2 regions of the Bacillus methanolicus genome follow, and region 2 is predicted to be linked to the other one. Evidence: a T-box and tRNA genes for the amino acid it is inferred to sense, from the RefSeq annotation. Region 2 holds a T-box; the other holds one or more tRNA genes.
What was found. A T-box is a leader RNA that pairs with one kind of tRNA and senses whether it is charged. The one in region 2 lies ahead of C0966_RS10565 (valine--tRNA ligase), so its partner is inferred to be a tRNA-Val.

Region 1: it has a tRNA-Val gene. The T-box ahead of C0966_RS10565 (valine--tRNA ligase) is inferred to sense a tRNA for this amino acid. The anticodon was not compared.

The regions. Positions count from the first base shown of each region.
Region 1 covers NZ_PNFF01000001.1:495,048-504,534, reverse strand. The annotation lists gene C0966_RS02595 (assimilatory sulfite reductase (NADPH) flavoprotein subunit) at 1-939, opposite strand, end outside; gene C0966_RS02590 (LysR family transcriptional regulator) at 1,262-2,170, shown strand; gene C0966_RS02585 (hypothetical protein) at 2,537-2,848, opposite strand; gene C0966_RS02580 (GNAT family N-acetyltransferase) at 2,988-3,299, opposite strand; gene C0966_RS18525 (hypothetical protein) at 3,312-3,524, opposite strand; gene C0966_RS02575 (GNAT family N-acetyltransferase) at 3,616-3,828, opposite strand; gene C0966_RS02570 (ketoacyl-ACP synthase III) at 4,165-5,148, opposite strand; tRNA gene C0966_RS02565 (tRNA-Val) at 5,707-5,779, opposite strand; gene C0966_RS02560 (hypothetical protein) at 5,940-6,302, opposite strand; gene C0966_RS02555 (amino acid ABC transporter ATP-binding protein) at 6,490-7,218, shown strand; gene C0966_RS02550 (transporter substrate-binding domain-containing protein) at 7,236-8,072, shown strand; gene C0966_RS02545 (amino acid ABC transporter permease) at 8,240-8,893, shown strand; gene C0966_RS02540 (amino acid ABC transporter permease) at 8,907-9,487, shown strand, end outside.
Region 2 covers NZ_PNFF01000001.1:2,098,521-2,108,007, reverse strand. The annotation lists gene hemC (hydroxymethylbilane synthase) at 1-367, shown strand, start outside; gene C0966_RS10595 (uroporphyrinogen-III synthase) at 364-1,137, shown strand; gene hemB (porphobilinogen synthase) at 1,157-2,134, shown strand; gene hemL (glutamate-1-semialdehyde 2,1-aminomutase) at 2,157-3,446, shown strand; gene spoVID (stage VI sporulation protein D) at 3,581-4,867, shown strand; gene ysxE (spore coat protein YsxE) at 4,948-5,982, shown strand; gene C0966_RS10570 (hypothetical protein) at 6,003-6,194, opposite strand; T-box leader at 6,361-6,591, shown strand; gene C0966_RS10565 (valine--tRNA ligase) at 6,641-9,286, shown strand; gene C0966_RS10560 (bifunctional folylpolyglutamate synthase/dihydrofolate synthase) at 9,372-9,487, shown strand, end outside.

The DNA.
Region 1 (9,487 bases), 1.6 Mb from region 2:
TCGGACATCTCCTTGTTTATTGACTGCCACGATTTCTTCCGGATCCCATTTCATTTCCTCAAGAAGCATGCCCACAAGAGCCGGATCGTTTTCCGGATAAATTCCGAGGCTGTCACCCGGTTCGAATGTGAGACAAGACCCTTCAAGCGATAACTCGATATGGCGCGTTTCTTTATTTGAGCCACGGCCGTTCAAATTGATATTTTCAAGCACTTCTGCTTTAAACGGATTTGTTCTGGAATACACCGATCCACCTACTTGAGGAGCAGCTGTCGGAGAAGAAGCAACATTTCCTTCATTCGCTTCCCTTAAGCCGTCAAGAACTCCTTCAAGCCATTCGGCCGCCGGCTCATCATAGTCAAGGTCGCAGTCAAAGCGCGGATAAAGCCGTGTTCCGCCAAGCTCTTCCAGCCGAGAATCAAATTCTTTTCCCGTTTGGCAAAAAAACTCATACGAGCTGTCCCCAAGCGCCAACACAGAAAAGCGCAAATCGTCAAGCTTTGGCGCCCTCCTTCCATGAAGAAACTCATGGAACGACAGAGCGCTATCCGGAGGGTCGCCTTCTCCATGTGTGCTCACGATAATAAGCAGGTTTTGGACCTTCTTCAAATTGTTCGGCTTGAAATCGCTCATGGACAAGACGGTTACTTGAAATCCGCGGCCCTCAAGCGTCTTGCCTGCATTCTCCGCAAGCCCCTGGGCGTTGCCCGTCTGTGATCCGTAAAGGATGGTCACTTCTTTTGAGATTGTCTGCCCGGTGCTCCCCGCAGGAAGTTCTGCTGCCGGCACTTCTGGAGTTCTCGAAACGAAAACAGAATGGGACGCGGCAAGATAACCACTCAGCCAGACTTTTTGTGTTTCTGTCAAAGTCGACAGAAGGCGGTTTAGGAGCTCTGTCTGCTCCTTATTAAACGGACTGTTCATTACCTGAAGTTGCAACGATATCCACCTCACAAAGGAATAAAAACTTATTTAAGTCATCTTTTTTAGAATGACAGATTTCAAAAATTCTTCCGATTTACTTTTCAGTGAAAAATGATTCATTTTTGTTCAATCTCGATTATCCCTATAAATTAAGTAGGTTATAATGTTATAAACCATCCGAAAACGCCTAGGGATAGGCTCTTTTCAAGGGTATTTGTCGTAATAGTGTGATTTTTAGAAAAAGTTTTAAATTAACTTTACCTTAAAATACTCCATTAGTAAAATAAATATAAATGATTATTACTATTAAGATTACTAATAATAAGGCGGGATATCTTTGTACTATGAAGAGTTAAAAACATTTGTAACCCTCGCAGAAGTTAAAAATTTCACAAAAACAGCCGAAATCCTTCTCATGTCACAACCAAGTGTAAGTTTGCACATAAAAAATTTGGAAAAAGAATTCCAAACAAAATTATTTCTGCGTTCTCCAAAATTCTTACAGATCACCCCATCCGGAGAGATTTTATATGATCGCGCAAAGCAAATGATCACGATCTACGAACAGACTAGACAAGACATTCTCGAACATGATAACTCCATAAAAGGACTATTAAAAATAGGGGCTAGTTTTACAATCGGCGAGTATATCTTGCCTTCTTTACTTCTTGACCTTCAAAACGACTATCCAGAACTTGAACTGCAAGTTACAATTGGAAACACGGAAGAAATCGTTCAGTCTGTCCGGTTGTATCAAGTCGATATAGGTTTAATTGAAGGTCAAACAAATGAAAAGGAGCTTTCCGTACACGCTTTTATGCAAGATGAGTTATTTATTGTTTCTTCGAACAAACATGAACTTGCCTGTAAAGATGAAGTTACAATGGCTGATCTTCAGAATCAAGCATGGGTAACCAGAGAAGTCGGATCAGGTACACGTGAATATCTTAACCACGTCATTCGTTCAAATGGTTTGAAAGTGAAATCGCTTCTTACCATAAGCAGTAATCAGGGAATTAAAGAAACACTGATCAATGGTATGGGGCTATCTCTCCTATCCCGCAGTGTCATTGAAAGAGACGTACAGCATAGGAATCTTTCTATTATACAGTTAAAAGATCAGTCCTTTTACCGAACACTTTCCTACATTTATTCCCCCATTATGCAAGATAAAAAGAACGTGAAGACATTTATAAATGCATTAAACAAAAAATGGCCTAACAGTAAGAAAGAGATTCAATTTTGAGACTGATTTTTTTGTCCCTAAATTGTCTGCAGTGGCCCTGTTTATGATGTATTCCAGCTACTCTTCAGTGATTGATCTTGATACAGTAAAGGAAAGCGGGTGTAGGACAGGTTTTAGTTATTTTGATCATATTCAGCTGGTAGAGACTCTTTGTATACACGATGAGAAAAATATGCTTTTTTTCATATCTCATGCCTCTTAAAGAACATATATTCTTATTTCTATTTTACTATATTTAGCATTATTTGTTATTAGATTTTTTGTGAAAATAACAAAAAAAACGCCATTCATCCTCCACTTAATAAGAGTTTGAAGTGGGGGTCTTCTGGCGGCGGAAGATAAAAAAGCACCCTTAAAATAAGAGTGCTAAACAAAGTAGTCACCTAAATTTTCAATTTCGTCTGTTCGACCATAAAGAAAAGCTTCATATTCCTTACATTCTTTTAAACTAATTATTAATTGAGTAAAGTATTCCTCATTAAAAATTTCTTGTGATTTAATCAAATTAATAAAAGTTTCAGCAGTTGAAGAGAAAACCATAGTAAATTCTACGGCTTTATATTTTGTCTCAAGATACGATTGTGAATTTTTTATCCACTCTATTATTTTTTCATAATTACTTTTATCAAGATTATTTTTTAATTCTTCGCCTTCTTGAATTAATTTTTTGATTTCCATATTAGCACCGTCCCTTCTTTATCTAATTTCGACACAAAGAGAGGAAATTCCTCTTTAAACTTAAAATAAAAATAATTTCCAATTGTTAAGATAAACATATTTATTTTTAGTTCAATGATAATAGGATTAAAATAACATATTAATTTGTTGTTTCGGTTGGTATTGCAATGTTACTTCGATTTATTTGCATAAAGCGTTCAGGCGTATCCAATTGTTCGAAACCAAATATTGCATATAAGGAATGTGCATCAAGAGTCGCGAGCATAAATCTGCGAACTCCTTTAAGTTCAGGATGGCTTGTTATAACTTTTACTAGCCATTTTGAAAGTCCTAAACCTCTATATTTAGGGAGTACAAACACATCACAAAGGTAAGCAAAAGTTGCTAAATCAGAGATTACTCTAGCAAAACCCACTTGTTCATAATTTTCATTTAAACCTTCTTTATATATCCCGAAACAAAGCTAGGAATTCTCTATTGATTTTTCCACAGTCTCTCGTGCAATACCTTTTGCCCAATATGAATCATTGTGTAGAAAACAAAAAATTGTTTCTATGTCTAATAGTTCTTTATTTGTAGAAATAATAAATTCATTTTCTCTCCAAATTGTCATTAAATATTCCCCTTTTTTAGAATTATCTAACTTCAGAGAACAATAATTTTCACTTCTTGTCAACTAATGCTGCCTCCCTTTAGGTTCAATTAAAAAAAGAGCCCCAAATGATGGTTTTGAGCTAGTTAAAGTATCCGTAAATTGAAAAACCAAATTACAAAATCAATTCTATTTCTGAATTTTTTTCAATAAATCCCATTTTCTTATAAAGAGAATAACCGTCTGAAGAAGCATGTAGCCATATTCGTTCCACTCCTAATGATTTACAGTATGAAATACACTCTTCTAATAAAGAACGGGCTATTCCCTGCCCTCTAAAATCTGGCTTGGTGTACATATTCATTATGTATGCTTCTAATCCACTCATGTTTTCTCCATGAGGGGGTCTTTCAAAAAAGACTAAACCACTTAATTACTATTATTGGGTATAGATGTACATCCTGCCAATGGAAATTTTTGTTATTCGTTTTGGAGCACAAAAAAAGAATAGCTCCGTACGTGGAACTACTCCCGAATTCTACTGTCATTTCTTCCTTATCTGTCGTGGTAATATGTATTCGTCCACCAAATATAAGACAGGCTATTTTTCTAAAGAAGAGTTCCATTAAATTGTTCGGTCCTATATATGCTGCCGGTATAATTGGGACTTTTGAAAGCTGTGCAATTGTAATTGCCACTTGTTTTATAGCGACTCATTTTCACCTTAAAGAGTCCAATTGATAAGCAATCCTGCATGCGCTAAACCACCTCCGAAGCCATATAATAAAAGATTATTACCATTTCTTATTTTCCCTTCACGTACACCTTTATCTAATGACAATGGTATGGTTGCTGATGAAGTATTTCCATAATCGACCATGCTATATAATGTCCGCTCAATAGGAAACCCGCTTCTTTCACATATAGACTCAATCATTCTTAAATTTGCACTATGAGGAACAAACCAATCAACATCTTTTAAATCTATTGAAGTTTTTTTCATAAAAGATTGCATTCCTATTGGTACGGTTGTAACAGCCCACTTGTAGACCTCTCGACCGTTTTGAACAATATAACCACTAACTATTAATTCTTCACCGTTTATACATTTAGACAAATGTGTAGAATATAACTTATTTCCACCTTCTCCTTCCGAACCTAAATGTGAAGAAATAAAACTTGGTTGTTGTTCATCATATTCAACGAGAACTGCTCCTCCACCATCTCCAAATAGTACACAGGTTGTTCTGTCTGTATAGTCAGTAATTTTAGATAATGTATCAGCACCGATAACAAGAATTTTCTTGTTTAAACCAGATGTTATCAACCCATTGGCTACATACAATCCATAAGTAAATCCTGCACAAGCAGCGTTTAAATCAATAGCCCCTGTGTTCTTAATACCTAACTTTGCTTGGATTAAAGAAGCTACGCTCGGAGTTTTGAAGTCAGGAGTAAATGTACAGACGATAATCATATCCACATCATCGACTGATTTATCGTATCGTTCCATTAAATTCTTTACAGCTTTATAACTTATATCACTTGTAAACTCCTCTTCATGTGCTATTCTTCGTTCTTTTATTCCAGTACGTTTAACAATCCATTCATCATTTGTTTCGACTATTTCTTCTAAATCGTAATTTGTTAACCGCCGTTCCGGAACATACGAACCTATCGCAGTAATACGTGCTTTTGATTTATACATAGAAAAATCACCTCGCTTTATATCTTTACCTATTTTATCACCTATTCCTATGACTTGGTAATAATTTTTATAAAATTTCCTCGTTTATACTACATATTAATTTGTACGCACATTTTCACCGTATAAATAGAAAAAGCGAGGCATTATCCCCGCTTTCCAAAACAACTTTAAGTTAGATTATGACAAATTAAAGAGTTGAATTAAAATAAATTCTTTTTATATTCAGTGAAAGAACTGTTTTATAAAAAAGTTTGATCATTCTTAATTGACTTGTTTAACAAACGCTTCATTTTATTATTAGTACCTGTGATATTACGTCATTAAAGTAGACACAAAAATTTATAAATTTTAGCAGCTACCGCGCTATCGCTCTATATTTCATACCGTATTCAATTAGAATTTGCAGTTGATCCGGATCCTCTGAAATCGCTCCAGACCCCTTTAGTTTTTAAAGTAGCCTTTTCGGCTTCCTTATCAATAATTTCATTGCAGCACATAAGTTCGCATTTATACACAAAAAAATCCTGACATCAATTTGAATGTCAGGAATTCTTGTGATGATCTGTGACGGGCTCGAACCGCCGACCCCAACCCTGTCAAGGTTGTGCTCTCCCAGCTGAGCTAACAGATCATATTAAAATTGTCTATAGCTGGCTAAAACCCTTTCATATCTAATTCTCTTTCAGCCACGAATTTAATTATATCCATTATATGAAAAAAGTCAAGATTCTTTTAAAAAAATTAGTATTTTGTTTATTAGAGGGGAAAAATCGATCATTCCCCTCAATAATTTATGTATTTTTACTGATCCTCCCTCCAAACCTCCACATCACAAAAGCTGATCCCGCAATTACGTATAATACAACATGAATGATGTCTATTAAAGTATCGATTCCTATCAGTATATCCCCGTCCCCCATATACTTTAGTACCACTGCAACCGGCGGAAGCACTAGCAGGACCCATTCCAGCATGGGTTGAAATTCCACTAAAGATTCATGAGCCAAAGAAATAACAATCACTAAAACTGCAGACAGCCATGCATAACGGCTTGATGAAAACCGGGAAACAGAGAAAAAACTTCCCACTAAAATACCGAACATCGCCATAATCCAATGAGAGGAAAACGAAAAAAGATAATGAAAACCGGTCATTTTTCTCTTACCCCTTATGGATGAAAGCCTTTTCACTTGCAAAAAAACCAAAAAACTGTATTAATGGAATGGTTTGACGATTTCCTTCACACTCGTTTATAATTTTAATATATTAAAATTTTTCTGAATAAATTGATTTTAGTAATTATTCTAATTTTTATAAATAATTTATAAAAGGGGCAAAAAGATGATAGTCTTTGATAACGTAAATAAATATTACGGTGATTTTCATGTCTTAAAAAATATTAATCTTAAAATTAGCAAAGGCGAAGTTGTCGTCGTAATCGGCCCTTCCGGTTCGGGAAAAAGTACGTTGCTTCGATGCATTAACGGTCTTGAAACGATTTCAAGCGGATCTTTAACGGTAAATGGTATTCCCGTTAATGATAAAAAAACAGACATTAATAAATTAAGGCGCAATATTGGAATGGTTTTTCAGCATTTTCATTTATACCCTCACAAGACAGTGCTTGAAAACATTACTCTTGCGCCAATGAAGGTGCTTGGAAAATCTGATAAAGAAGCAAAAGAAACAGCAGAGTTTTATTTAAAAAAGGTAGGAATACCTGATAAAGCTAATTCCTATCCCTCCCAGCTTTCCGGAGGGCAGCAGCAAAGGGTTGCCATCGCAAGAGGTCTTGCGATGAAGCCGGAGATCATGCTTTTTGATGAACCAACCTCTGCTCTCGATCCTGAAATGATTGGAGAAGTGCTCGATGTTATGAAGACGCTGGCGAAAGAGGGAATGACAATGGTGGTTGTTACTCACGAAATGGGATTTGCAAAAGAAGTGGCTGACAGAATTGTCTTTATGGACCATGGACAGATTCTTGAAGAGGCAGCACCGGCTGAGTTTTTCGCCAACCCGAAAGAAGAAAGGGCGAAAATTTTTCTCAGCCGTATATTAAATCATTAATTTTAGGAGGAAAAATCATGGCTAAAACAAAGAAGTTTCTTAAACTTGCATTTATTTCATTGTTGGCGGTTGTCATGCTGGCAGCCTGCGGCAGCAAGAAAACTGAAGAGGCAAACGGAGGCAGCAGCGAGAGTGCGAAAAATACACTCGAAACCATCAAAGAACGTGACAAAATTATTTTCGGTGTTAAGCATGATACAAGATTGTTCGGGCTAAAGAACCCTAGCACCGGAGAAGTGGAAGGATTTGATATTGATATTGCCAAGGCGCTTGCGAAGGAAATCCTCGGGGATGAATCAAAAGTGGAATTTAAAGAGGTTACTTCAAAAACAAGGATTCCATTGCTTCAAAAAGGTGATATTGATGCAATTGTTGCAACAATGACAATTACAGAAGAACGCAAAAAAGAAGTTGATTTTACGGATGTATACTTTGAAGCTGGCCAATCTCTCCTTGTTAAAAAGGACAGTCCGATTAAGGGATTGGAAGACATTAAAAAAGGAACGAAAGTATTGGCAGTTAAAGGTTCTACTTCCTCCCAAAACATCCGTGAAAAAGCGCCGGAAGCAACAGTATTGGAGTTTGAAAACTATGCAGAAGCATTTACAGCTCTTAAATCAGGCCAAGGTGACGCACTAACTACTGATAACGCCATTCTCTACGGGATGGCTGATGAGAATCCTTCCTTCCATCTTGTCGGCGGAACCTTTACCGATGAACCATACGGAATCGCGGTGAAAAAAGGTGAAAAAGAACTGCTGGATGAGCTGAACAAAGCGCTTAAAACAATAAAGTCTAATGGTGAATATGACAAAATCTACAAAAAGTGGATTAAGGAAGATTTTTCGAAATAAAGAAAAATTTGTTCATTCAGGGGGCTGCCACATAAGGGTCTGACTCCCTCCAACAATGACAATATATAGAATGGTTTTATTAGTGATTGTCTATATGTTGTATTGGAGGGGTCTGACCCTTTGCTTTTAAGTCGCTCCCCCTGATTAGCCGAAAGAGGTGTTTTTTAATGATGGATTTTTCAATATTAACAAAAAATATTGATATGTTTTTGGAGGGATTTAAAAACACGGTTCTTGCAAGTGTCATTGCACTCGCAGCGAGCTTCCTGCTCGGAACGGTAATTGCAATCATGAGAATTTCCCCGATTAAGCCTTTGAACTGGATTGGAACTGCATATGTTGAATTTATTCGAAATATTCCACTTTTAATTATCACCTTTTTCTTCTTTGTCGGGACTCCTGTGCTTGGTTTGACATTCAGCGGGTTTGCAGCCGGAACGATCGCCCTTTCGATCTATACGGCAGCGTTTATTGCCGAAGCTATTCGCGCAGGCATCCAGGCCGTACCGAAAGGCCAAATGGAAGCGGCAAGATCCTCAGGTTTAACATACAATCAGGCAATGAGATTGATCATTTTGCCACAAGCCATCAAAATTGTTATACCGCCAATAGGAAACCAATTTATTAATCTTGTTAAAAACTCATCCATATTAGCAGTGGTGGCAGGCTTGGATCTTATGTACCATGCAGACCTTGTTTCTTCTAAAACATTGGTTGTATTTGACGTTTATATATTTGTCGCATTGTTCTATCTAATCCTTACTGTACCATTAAGCCTTGGGGTTGGATATCTCGAAAAACTCCTGGCAAAAAGCTTTTAAAGGGGGCGACGAAATGGACTTTATTGGTGCATACTCACCCGATCATCTAAAATTTCTGCTTGAAGGCTTTTATGTTACACTTAAAGTAGCCTTCTTTTCAATTATCTTAAGTTTTCTTATCGGAGGCTTGATAGGAACGTTACGATACGCAAAAATACCTATTATTTCCAAATTGCTCACCCTGATCGTTGAAGCAATCAGAAATTTACCGCTCCTATTGATTATTTTTTTTACATATTTTGCCTTACAGGACATTGGTATTACACTTAGCATCACTGTATCCGCAATAACAGCTTTAACGATTTTCGAATCGGCCATGCTATCGGAAATTATTCGGAGCGGTTTGAATTCGATTGATAAAGGGCAAATTGAAGCAGCCCGTTCATCAGGGCTCAACTATACCCAGACACTTAGGTACATTATTATGCCTCAAGCGCTTCGCAGAATGGTACCGCCGATTGTCAGCCAGTTTATTTCGCTGTTAAAAGACACATCACTTGCCGTTGTTATTGCACTTCCGGAACTCACCCATAATGCACAAATCATAAACGGCCAAAAAACTTCCTACATCATTCCGATATTTCTTTTGGTGGC
Region 2 (9,487 bases):
TTGCCTTCCTGCTGTTGGCCAGGGGGCTTTGGCAATCGAGTGCCGCAGTGATGACAGTGAGCTTCTGCAATTATTTGAAAAATTAACTTCTGATAAAACATCAAGAGCGGTCCGCGCAGAAAGAGCATTTCTGCAAAAAATGGAAGGAGGCTGTCAAGTTCCAATTGCGGGTTATGCTTTTATCAATGACAACGATGAAATCGTTTTGACCGGGCTCGTTGCTTCTCCAGACGGCAAAGAAATTTATAAGGAACAGATTGCCGGCTATAATGCGGAAGAATTAGGGAAATGTGTGGCTGATAAGCTGATTGAAAAAGGGGCCAAAGCTTTAATAGAAAAAGTGAAGCGGGAGCAGGAAAGCGTATGAGTCAATCTCTTCCTTTACGAGGTAAAAGCGTTTTAATTCCAAGAGGGAAAAATCACTCAAAATCCTTTGCAGAGCTTGTAAGAGACTATGGAGGAATTCCGGTAGAAATACCTCTTATTGCCTTTCGTCCTGTTTCTGAAACAGAAGCAATCCGAGAGATATTAAGAAATTTGGATACCTATGATTGGATTATCTTTACGAGCAGTGTTACTGTTGATATTTTCTTTTCATTCTTAGGTGACGGAAAGATTGTTTCAAAGATTGCTGTAATCGGGGAAAAAACGGAACAAACTCTGAATGAGAAAGGCTATAAAGCGGACTTTCGGCCCTCTGAATATGTAGCCGAGAGATTCGTTAATGAGTTTTTGCCATATGTAATGAAAGGGTTAAGGATTTTGCTTCCTAAAGGGAGCTTAGCAAGGGATTATATTGCTTCTTCCCTGCAGGAAAGAGGAGCATATGTCGAAGAAGTTGTCATCTATGAAACATATTTTCCTGAAACGAGCCGTACGCAACTGGTAGATATCATACAGGACGGGAAACTGGATATACTGACATTTACGAGTTCATCGACAGTTAGTCATTTTATGAAAATTGTTCAAGAGAACAATAGTTTTGAAAAAATAAAAGATTGTATTGTCGCCTGTATTGGCCCTGTAACGGCAGAAAAAGCTTCCTCTCTCGGACTTAAAGTAGATGTTGTTCCGAAAATTTTTACAATCGAGGAAATGGTGAAAGGTATTGTGAAGTATATTGAAATTAACAATTAACTGGAGGTTAAGTGCTATTATGAATCTTCAATTTACCCGGCATCGCCGTCTGAGACAAACAGCTAATATGCGCGCGCTTGTCCGAGAAAACTTTTTGCGATTGGAAGATTTAATCTACCCGCTATTTATTGTGGAAGGAAACGATATAAAAAATGAAGTCTCATCTATGCCCGGAGTTTTTCAAATGTCCCTCGATCACCTTCACGAAGAAATGACTGAAGTAGTGAGCCTTGGAATTAAATCGGTTTTGCTTTTTGGCATTCCGGCGGAAAAAGATGAGTTCGGAAAAGAAGCGTATCATGATCACGGGATTGTTCAAGAAGCAATCCGTTATATTAAAAAGCATTTTCCGGATATTATTGTAATCGCAGACACTTGCCTGTGTGAATATACAAGCCATGGCCACTGCGGCGTAATTGAAGGAGAAAAAGTATTAAACGATCCTTCTCTTGATCTGCTTGCGAAAACAGCCGTAAGCCAGGCTAAGGCCGGTGCTGATATTATTGCTCCTTCAAACATGATGGACGGTTTTGTTTCTGCGATCCGTCATGGCCTGGATGAAGCCGGTTTTGAAAATGTTCCGATTATGTCATACGCGGTAAAATATGCTTCATCTTTTTATGGGCCGTTCCGTGATGCTGCTGACAGCACACCGCAATTCGGCGACCGAAAAACTTACCAGATGGATCCTGCCAACAGGCTTGAAGCGCTTCGGGAAGCTGAATCCGATACACTAGAAGGCGCAGATTTTCTGATTGTAAAGCCGGGTATGCCATACTTGGACATTGTACGTGACGTCAAAAACAACTTTAAACTGCCTGTTGTGATTTATAACGTTAGTGGTGAATATTCAATGGTGAAAGCAGCTGCCCAAAATGGCTGGATTGATGAGAAAAATGTAGTAATGGAAATGTTAACGGGAATGAAACGTGCGGGTGCGGACTTGATTATTACATACCATGCCAAAGATGCAGCCCGCTGGCTGAGAGAACAATAAGACGAAAAGAGGGGAAGGGTTTATGCGCTCTTACGAAAAATCGATTTCCGCTTTTAAAGAAGCTCAAACCTTAATGCCGGGCGGAGTGAACAGTCCTGTACGCGCTTTTAAATCGGTAAAAATGGATCCGATTTTTATGGCAAAAGGGAAGGGCTCAAAAATTTATGATATTGATGGAAATGAATATATTGATTACGTTCTTTCATGGGGCCCGCTTATTCTAGGGCATTCAAATGACCGTGTCGTAGAAGCCATTAAGAAAGTCGCGGAGCTTGGAACAAGCTTTGGTGCACCGACACTAATTGAAAACGAGCTGGCAAAACTTGTGAAAGAACGGGTTCCGTCTATCGAAATCATCAGGATGGTTTCTTCCGGAACAGAAGCAACGATGAGTGCTCTTCGCCTGGCACGAGGGTTTACCGGAAGAAATAAGATTTTAAAATTTGAAGGCTGCTATCATGGGCATGGCGACTCCCTATTAATTAAAGCAGGTTCAGGTGTGGCGACGCTAGGTCTTCCTGACAGCCCGGGGGTACCTGAAGGGGTAGCCAAAAATACGATTACTGTTCCTTATAATGATCTTGAAGGCGTAAAATACGCCTTCGAACAATTCGGTGAAGATATTGCCGGAGTCATTGTGGAACCTGTTGCCGGCAATATGGGCGTCGTTCCGCCGCTTCCGGGATTTTTAGAAGGTTTGCGGGAAATTACAACCGAATACGGAGCATTGTTAATTTTTGATGAAGTAATGACAGGCTTCCGCGTAGGATATAACTGTGCACAAGGGTATTTCGGCATTACACCTGACATCACATGTTTGGGAAAAGTTATCGGCGGAGGACTTCCTGTAGGTGCATATGGAGGAAAAGCGGAAATTATGGAACGAATCGCTCCTAGCGGCCCTATTTATCAGGCTGGCACTCTTTCCGGAAATCCGCTGGCAATGACGGCAGGTTATGAAACACTAAGCCAGCTGACTCCTGATTCTTATAAAGAATTTGAACGGAAAGCTGACAAGCTTGAAGAAGGATTTAGAAGAGCTGCAGAGAAATATGAAATTCCGCATACGATTAATCGAGCCGGATCAATGATTGGTTTCTTCTTTACAAATGAAGAAGTAATCAATTATGAAAAAGCAAAAACATCAAATTTAGATTATTTTGCAGCATTTTATAAAGAAATGGCAAACGAAGGCGTCTTCTTGCCTCCATCCCAATTTGAAGGTCTGTTTTTATCAACAGCCCATACCGATGAAGATATTGAAAAGACTATTCACGCTGCTGAAAAAGCATTTTCCAAAATAAGGGGATAAGTTCTGTTTTTAAAAGCACACTCACGAATGATCATGAGTGTGCTTTTCTTTTTTATCATAAAACAGTTTGGCGATTCATAAAGTGTAAATGACATTGAGTTTATACGTAGGAGGATATGAAAGGAGGAGTCGCTTTGTCTCAAGGGAATCTATCGAGTTTGCGATTTTCTTTGGAAGAATCGGTTTGGTTTCAAAAAGGACAGGAAGTCGAAGAGCTAGTATCGATTTCTCTTGACCCAAATATAACGATTCAGGAGAATGAACAGTATGTGACAATTCAGGGCACTCTGGAATTGTCGGGAGAATATAAACGATATCAGACAGAAGAAACTGTAGAAGAAGAAACTGTTTCAGCCGCCCGGTTTATCCATTCCGTTGAAGAACGTGAAGAAGGAATTTGTGAATTTTTGCATCGGTTTCCGGTAGATATCTCCATTCCAAATAACCGCATTCAAAGCGTTTATGATATCGACGTAGTTGTGGAATCGTTTGATTATCTTTTTCCGGAAAGAAGTTGCATGAAATTAACTGCTGATTTAAAAATATCCGGCTTGTACGGCGAACAGCAAAAAGTGCCTGTTTCGGATGAAGAACTTGAATTCATGCAAGACGATTCTGTCCGCGATGATTACACTCCGGTTGCGGAAGAAGATGATGAAGCAGAAAAAGTAACTGAATTATATGAAGAAGACGATAAAGGAAAAGAATTTAAATTAAATGAAGCTGAAGATGTATTTGAAGAACGTGAAGAAGAATTACAGCTCCTTTCCCGATTTTCTCCTTATTTAGATTCGGAAGAAGAGGAAAAAGAAGAAAATGTATATGAACCGTTTGAAGCAGAGGCAAGAAAACAGCCTGAAGCAGAACTGGATCAGCAGCCTATTCAGGAACAGGAAGCCTCTTCAGATTCAATATTTGAATTGACACCGGAAAGCGAAAGTGCCGAAAAAGCGCCAGAAGAAGTGCCTGTAGAATTTGGAGTTTTTACCCCTGAGATTTCTTTTTCTTCACAAAGAAACGAAGCTCCTGCACCAAAAGCAGTAGAACTTTTCGAAAACAATCAAGAGGAAGAAATTGCTGAAGAAACAGAAACAGCAGAATTAGAAGTTAAGCAGGAACAAGAACCTGTTTTAGAGGAAGCGGATGAGAGCGAATCTTCACCGGAGCAAGCAGAGAAGAAAAAAAAGAAACTTTCGAAAAAGAAGTCTCTTTCAATCACAGAGTTTCTCGCGAGAAAAGAAGAGGAAAGGCATGCTAAATTGAAAGTCTGCATTGTTCAGCAGGGTGAAACACTCGACCAGCTAGCCGAACGGTACGACATTACGATTGCCCAATTGCTTCGGGTAAACCATTTGGAAGCTAATCAGGATGTATATGAGGGGCAAGTCCTATATATACCAGTGGCAGTAAAGCAAAAATAATAATTAAAAAAGATGGGCAGGTTCAATCAACCTGCTCAGGCTTTTTTCTTTTTGTCTTCACCTTTTGGAGGTTGAAAGTAATGATTGATCAAAGTCGATTAAAAGAAGTTGCACCAATTTTACGAGCATATCAAGTTGAACCTTATTTTGTAGAGGATTTTGGCAGAGTCCAAAAGATCTATTCAAATAAGGGCGTTTTCGCTCTTAAAAAGATACCTCCTTCAAACGGCACCGATTTTATCCGCCATGTGCAATTTTTATATCAAAAAGGCTATAACCGGATTGTTCCAATCTATCCTTCTGCTGATGGGCGGTATGCGGTCCTGCATCAAAATCATCTTTATTATTTAATGCCGTGGATGCCTAACGAAGAAAGGGATAACCAATCTGAAAGGAATAAACAGCTTGTCCGGGAATTAGCACGGCTCCATATTTTATCAGCTCGAGAAATAAACATTAATAAAGAAGAACGAAAAGAACATTATGAAAATACATTGCTAGAGTGGGATAAAGAGAAAGAGTTTATTGAAGGGTTTATGGAGACAAGCGAAAAAAAGTGGTACATGTCCCCGTTTGAATTGCAGTTTTGCCTTTACTTCCATGAAATAAGCCAGGCGCTTTTGTTTTCGAAACGAAAGCTGGAAGATTGGTATGAAAAAACAAAAGACCAAGAAAAAGCCCGCTCTGTTTTGGTTCACGGGAAAGTTTCAGCTGAACATTTTCTTTTCGATGAAAGGGGATACGGATATTTTACTAATTTTGAAAGATCGAAGTTCGGCTCTCCCTTTCATGATTTGCTCCCGTTCCTTTCAAGATCATTAAATAGCTTGCCAAAACAGGGTGAAGATAACGTTGACTTGGTTTACACTTATTTTAAATACTTTCCTTTTAAAGAGGACGAGATGCTTTTATTCCTTGCATATCTTGCTCATCCCGGCAAAATCATCCGCACCGCAGAAAATTATTTCAAAAAACAAGCAAGAAAAAATGAACGGAAGTTTGTCCAGCAGTTCCAGTGTAATTATTGGCAATTAAAAAATACGGAGTATGTCGTTATGAGGATTGAAGAAATAGAACAAAGAAAAAAAGAAGCCCAAGAGAAAGCCCAGGAATAGATACTTCTTCCAGGGCTTTTCTATATGATGTCAAAATGGAGAGCAAGTGCCAGTAAAACAAAGATCGTTAACAGCAGAACATCAAATGTTGTCGGGAGTAAAATCGTTCGAATTCCTTGGAATACGCAAAATGGGATGATAAACTGGTTGCAGACGTTTCTGAGTGTTTTCAACCATGGAGGTAGTGTATACGGGTTGTATCTTCTCCTCAATTAAGCTCAACCCCTTTATGTTCGTTTATCTTCATTCTATGTTTTCGCCCTGCCGAACGTGTCTTTCGAAAAATCTTATTGTAAAATGTATATTATATAAAAAATTAGGTTATTCTTATTGACGAGAATTGCCTTTTTCCGTAGTATAACTAATAGAAATTGAATAGATATTGCAAAGACAGGGAAGAGTACGAAGAAAACAGCTTTAAGAGAGGGAAGCCAACAGCTGAGAGGTTTCCTAAGCGGGTGCTTCGGAAGGTCGCCCTTGAGCATCTTCTGCGAACGGATTTTTTTCTTAGTAGTGGAAGACGGGAAAACCGTTATCTGAATGAGAGCCAATCAATATTTTGGTTGGAAAAAAGGTGGTACCGCGAAATTCACTCTATTCGTCCTTTTATGGCGAATGGAGTTTTTTATTTTTTGGATGGATTGGAGGAACTTTAGAAATGAGTACAAAGGAAGTGACGATGCCTACCAAGTATGACCCTAAAGCGATCGAGCAGGGTCGTTATGAATGGTGGCTGAAAGGAAAATTTTTTGAAGCGAAAGATGATGAGAAGAAACAGCCTTATACGATTGTAATCCCACCTCCAAATGTGACAGGTAAACTGCACCTTGGCCATGCGTGGGATACGACTTTACAGGATATTCTTACACGGATGAAACGGATGCAAGGCTATGACGTTCTCTGGCTGCCGGGAATGGATCATGCCGGGATTGCCACTCAGGCAAAAGTTGAAGAAAAACTGCGCAATGAAGGCAAAAGCCGCTACGATTTAGGCCGGGAAAAATTTGTTGAGGAAACGTGGAAATGGAAAGAAGAGTATGCTGAACATATTCGCCAGCAATGGGCAAAGCTTGGACTCGGCCTTGATTACAGCCGCGAGCGTTTTACACTTGATGAAGGCTTGTCAAAAGCTGTTCGTGAAGTGTTCGTCAGTCTTTACCGGAAGGGCTTGATTTACCGCGGGGAATATATCATCAACTGGGATCCGTCGACGAAAACTGCACTTTCCGATATCGAAGTTATCTATAAAGATGTTCAAGGTGCCTTTTATCATATGAAGTATCCTCTTGCTGACGGTTCAGGCTATATTGAAATCGCAACGACCCGTCCGGAAACGATGCTTGGTGATACTGCTGTTGCTGTTCATCCGGAAGATGAGCGCTACAAGCATTTGATCGGGAAGACGGTCATTTTGCCAATTGTCGGCCGGGAAATTCCAATTATCGGCGATGAATATGTTGATATGGAATTTGGCTCCGGGGCTGTAAAAATCACCCCAGCCCACGACCCGAACGATTTTGAGATCGGAAACCGCCATAACCTTGAACGTATCCTGGTCATGAATGAAGACGGTACGATGAATGAAAAGGCCGGCAAGTATCAAGGCATGGACCGGTTTGAATGCCGAAAACAAATTGTGAAAGATTTGCAGGAACAGGGAGTTCTCTTCAAAATTGAAGAACACATTCATTCTGTCGGACATTCTGAACGAAGCGGTGCGGTCGTAGAACCTTATCTTTCAACACAATGGTTCGTAAAAATGCAGCCGCTCGCTGATGCAGCGATTGCACTTCAAAAAGGGGAAGACAAAGTAAACTTTGTTCCGGAACGCTTTGAAAAGACATATCTTCATTGGATGGAAAACATTCGTGACTGGTGCATTTCGCGTCAGCTTTGGTGGGGCCACCACATTCCTGCCTGGTACCATAAAGAAACAGGGGAAATTTATGTGGATCATGAACCGCCTGCCGATATTGAAAACTGGGAACAAGACAAAGATGTTTTAGATACATGGTTCAGTTCTGCGTTATGGCCGTTCTCGACAATGGGCTGGCCGGATACTGATTCAAAAGATTACAAGCGATACTATCCGACTGATTGTCTTGTAACCGGTTATGATATTATTTTCTTCTGGGTATCCCGTATGATTTTCCAAGGAGTCGAGTTTACAGGAACGCGCCCATTTAAAGATGTATTAATCCATGGACTTGTTCGCGATGCACAAGGGCGCAAAATGAGTAAATCCCTTGGCAACGGGGTTGATCCGATGGAAGTGATCGATCAATACGGTGCTGACTCGCTTCGCTACTTCTTGGCTACAGGAAGTTCACCCGGTCAAGATTTGCGCTTCAGCATTGAAAAAGTTGAAGCTGCGTGGAACTTTGCAAATAAAATTTGGAACGCATCAAGATTCGCATTAATGAACATGGATGGTTTAACATTTGATGAAATCGATCTAAGCGGTGAAAAGTCTGTTGCTGATAAATGGATTTTAACAAGGTTAAATGAAACAATTGAAACGGTTACCCGCCTGGCTGACCGCTACGAATTCGGTGAAGTGGGCCGCGTTCTTTACAACTTCATTTGGGATGATTTCTGCGATTGGTATATCGAAATGGCGAAGCTCCCATTATATGGGGAAGATGAGGCGGCGAAAAAAACAACCCGTTCCATTTTAGCTTACGTACTTGATCATATAATGCGTTTGCTCCATCCGTTTATGCCGTTTATCACGGAGGAAATTTGGCAAAACCTTCCGCATGAAGGAGAGTCGATCACAATTGCAAAATGGCCTGAAGTAAGGCCTGAATTGAATGATGTACAAGCTGCGGAAGAGATGAAGCTTCTTGTAGACATCATTCGGTCGGTTCGTAACATTCGTGCTGAAGTGAATACACCGATGAGCAAGAAAATTAAAATGCTCCTTAAAGCAAAAGACAACGATGTTCAGGCAGTTCTCGAAAAAAACCGTGCTTATATTGAGCGGTTCTGTAATCCGGAAGAATTAACAGTAGCAACCGAAATCGCAATTCCGGATAAAGCTATGACAGCGATTGTAACCGGAGTGGAGATTATTCTTCCGCTTGAAGGACTCATTAATATTGAAGAAGAAATTGCCCGTCTTGAAAAAGAACTTGAGAAACTGAATAAAGAAGTCGAACGGGTACAGAAAAAATTAAGCAATGAAGGTTTTTTGAAAAAAGCGCCTGAAAAAGTAATTGAAGAAGAGCGTGCAAAAGAAAAAGATTATAAAGAAAAGAGAGAGGCTGTCGAAGCCCGTATTCGTGAACTGAAAGGCGAATAAATATAAAACACTTATTAAATGAGAAGGCGAATCCGGTTTTTGGATTCGTCTTCCGCTTTGTTCCTAAACAAAAGGAGATGGTAATATGTTTCATACATATAGCGAAGCTCTTAACTGGATTCATTCACGTCTTCGGCTCGGCATGAAACCGGGATTAAAACGAATGGAGTGGATGATGGAAAAACTAAATCATCCTGAAAG